Linked DNA regions of Chlorogloeopsis sp. ULAP01. The protein of the gene in region 1 interacts with the protein of each later gene in a pairwise test. Links are inferred from orthologs where the notes say so. Each region holds a gene or a part of one and is shown on either strand. Other genes may lie near its edges.

Region 1 (3,756 bases):
TGTTCTGAGCCAGCTATTTCTAGCCTAACAACAATGATTTGGTCATTAGTCAATAGTTATTAGTCATTGGTCAATAGTCAAGCCAAACTCTCAATAATTAAGGCAGAGGGCAGAGAGCAGCGCCGTGCGGGGGTTTCCCCCCAACCCCACTCCGTGGGGGCCCCAAAGCCCCCCGTTGTAGACGCCCGGAGGGCGGCTTCCCGTAGGGTGGCGACTTCGGAAGGTTCCCCTCCGTTGTAGACGCGCAGCGGCTTCCCGTAAGGGTGGCGACTGCCCAGAGGCAGAAGGAAAGAAAACAGAAGACTTTACTTTTTGTCTTTGCGCGCCTGTAATAGTGCTTGTGTCCTTTGAGCGCTCATATTTTACACCTCGCCTAATAGAAAATGAGTGAAACAAACGGCGATCGCTCTATAAATAGGAGTGAAATTAACACCTATAACAGTACTGTTGTTCTACCATAACAACGGTAGTATTATTAAGGACTGTTACGTGCTGCCTTACATTGATTAGCCTGCCGATATGTCAGAAACTCAATTAGCTGCATCTATAAATGGGCATCTTCCCTATCCCCATCAAAATCACCAAAACACTATCCGTATTCGGGGTGCTAGGCAGCATAACCTGAAAAATATTGACTTGGACTTACCGCGCGATCGCTTGATCGTCTTTACAGGTGTTTCTGGTTCGGGCAAGTCTTCTTTAGCTTTTGACACAATCTTTGCCGAGGGACAGCGCCGCTATGTCGAATCTCTCAGTGCTTATGCACGGCAATTTTTAGGTCAGATGGACAAACCAGATGTAGAGTCAATTGAAGGGTTAAGTCCGGCAATTTCCATCGACCAAAAGTCTACTTCCCATAACCCCCGTTCCACAGTGGGGACGGTAACAGAAATTTACGACTATTTGCGCTTATTGTTTGGGCGGGCGGGTGAACCCCATTGTCCGATTTGCGATCGCTGTATTGCTCCACAAACTATTGATGAAATGGTTGATCGCATTATGGAATTAGGCGATCGTACCCGCTTTCAAATTCTTGCGCCTGTGGTGCGGGGTAAAAAAGGCACTCATAAAAAGTTATTATCGAGTTTGGCATCTGGTGGTTTTGTCCGCGTCCGCATTGATGGTGAGGTGCGCGAATTATCAGACTCGATTGAGTTAGATAAAAACACTACTCACACTATTGAAGTAGTAATTGACCGTTTAATGAAAAAAGACGGTATTCAAGAGCGTTTAGTCGATTCGCTCGCTACTTGTTTGAAATTATCAGAGGGAATAGCAGTAATTTTATTTACTCCTGCGTCGGATAGTAGCCAACCATCAACTGAGGAACAAGAATTAGTATTTTCAGAGAATTTTGCTTGTCCAGAACACGGCGCGGTGATGGAAGAATTATCGCCGCGATTGTTCTCGTTTAACTCTCCCTATGGTGCTTGTCCTAATTGTCATGGCATTGGCAGTTTAAGAAGATTTTCTGTGGAATTGGTAGTACCCGATCCGGAAGCACCAGTCTATGCAGCGATCGCACCTTGGTCAGAAAAAGATAATTCTTATTATTTAGAATTGCTTTATAGTTTGGCACAAGCTTATGGATTTGAATTGCAGACATCCTGGAATAAGCTAACGAAGGAACAACAACAGATAATTTTGCATGGAGAAGAAACTACGTCAGAAACACAGAAAAACCAGGTTTTTAGAGGAGTAATTCCAATTTTACAAAGGCAATATGAGGGTGGTTCAGAACTAGTTAAGCAAAAGTTAGAGCAGTATTTAATAGATCAACCATGTCCAGTGTGTAATGGAAAGCGCTTGAAACCAGAAGCATTGGCGGTACGATTGGGGCAGTATCGAATTTTAGATTTGACAGGAGTATCGATCGCCCAGTGTCGGGAGAGGATTGATAATTTAAAATTAAGCGATCGTGCCTATCGCATTGCCGATTTGGTATTGAGAGAGATTAGAGCTAGGTTGCAATTTCTCTTAGATGTGGGGTTGGATTATTTAACATTAGATCGCCCGGCAATGACGCTTTCGGGTGGTGAGGCACAGCGTATTCGTTTGGCAACTCAGATTGGCTCTGGCTTGACTGGAGTTTTATACGTTTTAGATGAGCCAAGTATTGGATTGCATCAACGAGATAATGGGCGCTTGCTGCGAACTTTAACCAAATTGCGCGATTTGGGCAATACATTAATTGTGGTGGAGCATGATGAAGAAACAATTCGTGCTGCCGATTATATAGTTGATATTGGCCCTGGTGCGGGTGTTCGCGGTGGAAATATTATTGCTCAAGGCGACTTAAAGGCGTTATTAGAAGCTGAAGCTTCATTGACAGGTGCATATTTATCGGGGCGACAGGTAATTCAAACACCTGCTCAAAGAAGGGAAGGAAATGGGCTAAGTTTAGTGATTAAAAATGCCCATCGCAATAATTTAAGAAATATAGATGTAGAAATCCCACTAGGTAAACTCGTCACTGTCACCGGTGTTTCTGGTTCTGGTAAATCTACCTTAATTAACGAATTACTCTATCCAGCACTGCAACACCACCTTTTCCGCAAAGTGCCTTTTCCCAAAGAAATGGATGGGATTAAGGGACTAAATACGATTGATAAAGCAATTGTCATCGATCAATCTCCTATCGGTAGAACACCCCGTTCTAACCCAGCAACTTACACAGGCGTTTTTGATGTAATTCGCGATGTGTTTTCTGCAACCATTGAAGCAAAAGCCAGGGGTTACAAACCGGGACAATTTTCTTTTAATGTCAAAGGTGGGCGTTGTGAAGCTTGTAGCGGGCAAGGTGTAAACGTCATTGAAATGAATTTTCTGCCTGATGTTTATGTGCAATGTGAAGTTTGTAAAGGTGCAAGATATAACCGCGAAACTTTGCAGGTGAAGTATAAAGATAAATCTATTGCTGACGTTCTCAATATGACTGTTGAAGAAGCTTTGGAATTTTTTCAAAACATTCCTAAAGCTGTCACTCGTTTGCAAACTTTAGTAGATGTCGGATTGGGTTATATTCACCTCGGACAACCCGCGACTACGTTATCTGGTGGAGAAGCGCAGCGCGTAAAACTAGCAACAGAACTATCGCGCCGCGCCACAGGAAAAACACTTTATTTAATTGATGAACCAACAACAGGTTTATCTTTTTATGATGTCCATAAATTGTTAGATGTGTTGCAAAGATTGGTAGATAAAGGTAATTCAATTTTGGTAATTGAACATAATTTAGATGTAATTCGTTGCGCCGATTGGGTGATAGATTTGGGGCCAGAAGGTGGCGATAAAGGTGGAGAAATAATTGCTATAGGTACGCCAGAAGAAGTAGCAGAGAATCCTAAGTCTTATACTGGACAGTATTTGAAGCAGGTGTTGCAGCATTATCCGCCAGTAGTGTCGGCAAATAGAAGTAAGTAGTGGTGTGACACAGCTAAATTGGTGTATCACAATTCATAGTAAAAATTAAGTAGGGGAGGCAAAAAGCGGAGTGGATGTTCCTCCCGCTTTATTGCCGTTGTGTTACGGCTATGTAAGGATTTGAGAGTTTAATATCAGTTCGCATGATTAGTTATGATTACCATCTTGGTGTTACCCCTCCCTAACCCTCCCCTTGGTAAGGGGAGGGTACCGTTAGGTGGGTGGGGTGCTTAAAGATTTATAAGTAATTAACTGAACTTGGTATAAGAGGGTGAGAACTAGCCGTAACGCGCCGAATTTTTAGTGCATTAAGTCCTGTTTGAATGCATTAAT
Region 2 (3,321 bases), on another replicon or contig:
TAAGTTCATGCTGTCAACTACTTGGATATTGTTTGCAGCAATGGGACGTATACCCATGATGTTCATTGTCTCTACAACTTGCAAGTGACTGGTACCAATCGGACGTAGACCAGAGATTGAGAGGGTTTCTGCAACTTCTAAATCACTAGCACCAATCGGACGTAGACCAGAAACAGCAAGGTTGTCACGGACTTCGATTTTACCTGGCGATTCTAGCTGCACTGGTTGATCGGTATTTGAGTTTTGACCCTGGTTATTTTCAAGTTCCACAGTATCCCCCTTTAACTTTGCACGTTTTTGCCGAGGACTGACTCCTTTGCCAGTGCTGCTCATAGCCATAAATCACACACCTCTAAATTATTAAGGAATTTTTAGAATATTTTTGAGAAGTCAAAATTTTCCTAATATATTTAGAGTTTAACTTTAAAGAACATTTTATATGTATAACTTTATTTAAAAGCTATACATAAGTGTTATTAATATTAAAGTTTTTTGCAATAAATTAAGAGATATTAAAATAATTTTCATTTGAACCAAAATATGCATTGTAATTTGGTCAAAGTATGTATTCGCTACTATTAAGATTGGGTATTTATAGCAAAACTGTATGACAGAATTTTGTCTTCAAGCTCCCTTTAGTCCAACAGGCGATCAACCCCAAGCGATCGCGCAACTTGCAGCAAGTATCCAAGCAGGTCATCATTATCAAACATTACTAGGAGCGACGGGAACCGGGAAGACATTTACAATCGCATCAGTAATTGAGAAAGTTGGCAAACCGACTCTAGTTTTGGCACATAACAAAACTCTGGCTGCACAGCTTTGTAACGAGTTGCGGGAGTTCTTTCCCAAGAACGCTGTGGAGTATTTCGTGAGTTACTACGATTACTATCAACCAGAAGCCTATATTCCTGTAACTGATACGTATATAGAAAAAACTGCTTCCATTAACGATGAAATTGATATGTTGCGGCACTCGGCAACGCGATCGCTGTTCGAGCGTCGTGATGTAATTGTAGTTGCTTCGATTAGCTGTATCTACGGTTTGGGAATTCCTGCCGAATACCTCAAAGCTGCGATTCCCTTTCAAGTGGGAATGGAAGTTAATCAACGGGAGATTTTACGAGATTTAGCATCGGTACAATATAGCCGCAATGATTTGGAAATAGGCAGGGGACGATTTCGTGTTCGGGGTGATGTGCTGGAAGTAGGCCCAGCATATGAAGATCGTATTATTCGGATTGAGTTCTTTGGTGATGAAATAGACGCTATTCGTTACGTTGATCCGGTAACGGGTGAAATTCTCCAAAGTTTGCAAGCGGTGAATCTCTACCCTGCACGTCACTTTGTCACCCCAGAAGAACGGTTAGAAGAAGCTTGTGATGCGATCGCCCTAGAATTAAAAGAGCGCAAAGCCGAATTAGAGGCAGCAGAAAAATTACTAGAAGCGCAACGTATAGATCAGCGAACGCGCTATGACTTAGAAATGCTGCGAGAAGTTGGTTACTGCAACGGCGTCGAAAACTACTCTCGTCACTTGGCAGGAAGACTAGCAGGAGAACCGCCAGAGTGTTTGGTTGATTATTTTCCTAAAGATTGGCTGTTGGTAATCGATGAATCTCACGTAACTGTGCCGCAAATTCGCGGTATGTACAACGGCGATCAAGCCAGGAAAAAAGTATTAATTGAGCATGGTTTTCGCTTACCTAGTGCTGCCGATAACCGCCCTTTGAAAGCAGAAGAATTTTGGGCAAAGGTAAATCAATGTGTTTTTGTTTCTGCGACTCCAGGAGACTGGGAAATAGAAGTTTCTCAAGATCATGTGATAGAGCAAATTATTCGCCCCACTGGTGTAATAGATCCAGAAATTATTGTTCGTCCGACAGAAGGGCAAATTGATGATTTATTAGGTGAAATCAAAGATAGGGTAGATCTCCACGAGCGGGTGTTGGTGACAACTTTAACAAAACGCATGGCAGAAGATTTAACTGAGTACCTGCAAGAAAATAGTATTCGAGTAAGATATTTGCATTCTGAAATTAATTCGATTGAGCGCATTGAAATTATTCAAGATTTACGCGACGCCAAGTTTGATGTCTTAGTTGGTGTGAACTTATTGCGAGAAGGGCTAGACTTACCAGAAGTTTCGCTTGTAGCAATTTTAGATGCAGATAAAGAGGGTTTTTTACGTGCCGAACGTTCTTTAATTCAAACTATTGGGAGGGCAGCACGTCACGTTCGGGGGCAAGCAATTATGTATGCCGATAACCTCACAGATAGCATGATTAAAGCTATTGATGAAACCGAACGCCGTCGCGGTATTCAAATGGCATACAACCGGATGCACGGAATTACACCGCAACCAATAGTCAAGAAATCGAGTAACGCAATTTTATCTTTCTTGGAAGTATCGCGAAGGTTGAATGCTCAAGAGTTAGAAACAGTCGAGCAACATATAGATGAATTGCCGTTAGAAAACATTCCAGAATTGATTACTCAACTAGAAGCACAGATGAAAGAAGCGGCGAAGAAATTAGAATTTGAGGAGGCGGCAAAGTTACGCGATCGGATTAAGCATCTGCGGGATAAGTTGGTGGGACGTTAGATAAATACCCTTGTAGAGACGCAATAAATCAACTTGCGTTTCTACTTCAAAACTATGATATACCCTAAGCGTAATTCTCAATCAAAAAGTTAAGCCAATCAGGCAAATGAACGACTATTAATCTCGTTGATAGTCTCAATAATTCTGTCTTCACTATGTTGATAATCCATCTCTCTAGCAACTACTAATGCTTGCTGATAGTATTCCAGGGCTTCGGAGTGCTGCTCTAACTCCAAAAATACTTCTCCAATATATTCAAGGTTTTCAAGTTCATCCATGCGGTTTCCTAATTTCTTACGAATCATTAGGGCTTGCTGATAGTTTTCTAGAGCTTTTTCATATTCTTTTAAATCTCTATAAATTAATCCTAAAATACTAAGAGTATTGCCCTCACTCATAATGTCTCCAATTTCTCGATGAATTGCTAGAGCTTCTTGAAGATAATCTTGTGCCTTTGAGTAATTTGCTAGATTGCGATAGACATCACCGATGAGATAAAGAGTCTCTCCTTGACCTGGAACAGCGTTAATGTCTCGCCGAAGGGCTAAGGCAAGTTCGTAGTAGTTTAATGCTTTTTCAAATTCGCCTAAGCTAGCGTAAAGTAAACCAATATTGCTCAAAATAGTAGCTTCTGTGTCACGAGCGCCTACCTTACTAGCTATTACTAAGGCTTCTTCATAGGATTCTAAAGCTGCTGCATAATGCCCGCAACGACA

Evidence for each region.
Region 2: the proteins of uvrA (region 1) and uvrB interact in binary tests that used the Escherichia coli proteins (3 or more experiments, as listed by UniProt). The link is inferred for Chlorogloeopsis sp. ULAP01 from one-to-one orthologs.

Annotation. Positions count from the first base shown.
Region 1 is NZ_JAUDRH010000006.1:186,999-190,754, reverse strand. What follows is about bases 197-3,623. They hold uvrA (excinuclease ABC subunit UvrA), read left to right. Parts: upstream 197-519; coding sequence 520-3,423; downstream 3,424-3,623. UniProt on the Escherichia coli protein: The UvrABC repair system catalyzes the recognition and processing of DNA lesions. UvrA is an ATPase and a DNA-binding protein. A damage recognition complex composed of 2 UvrA and 2 UvrB subunits scans DNA for abnormalities.
Region 2 is NZ_JAUDRH010000022.1:71,009-74,329, forward strand. What follows is about bases 115-3,106. They hold uvrB (excinuclease ABC subunit UvrB), read left to right. Parts: upstream 115-607; coding sequence 608-2,605; downstream 2,606-3,106. Other genes in these bases: QUB80_RS32855 (hypothetical protein), read right to left, coding at 115-339; QUB80_RS32865 (tetratricopeptide repeat protein), read right to left, coding at 2,704-3,106. Also shown: more of QUB80_RS32855, read right to left, coding at 1-114; more of QUB80_RS32865, read right to left, coding at 3,107-3,321. UniProt on the Escherichia coli protein: The UvrABC repair system catalyzes the recognition and processing of DNA lesions. A damage recognition complex composed of 2 UvrA and 2 UvrB subunits scans DNA for abnormalities.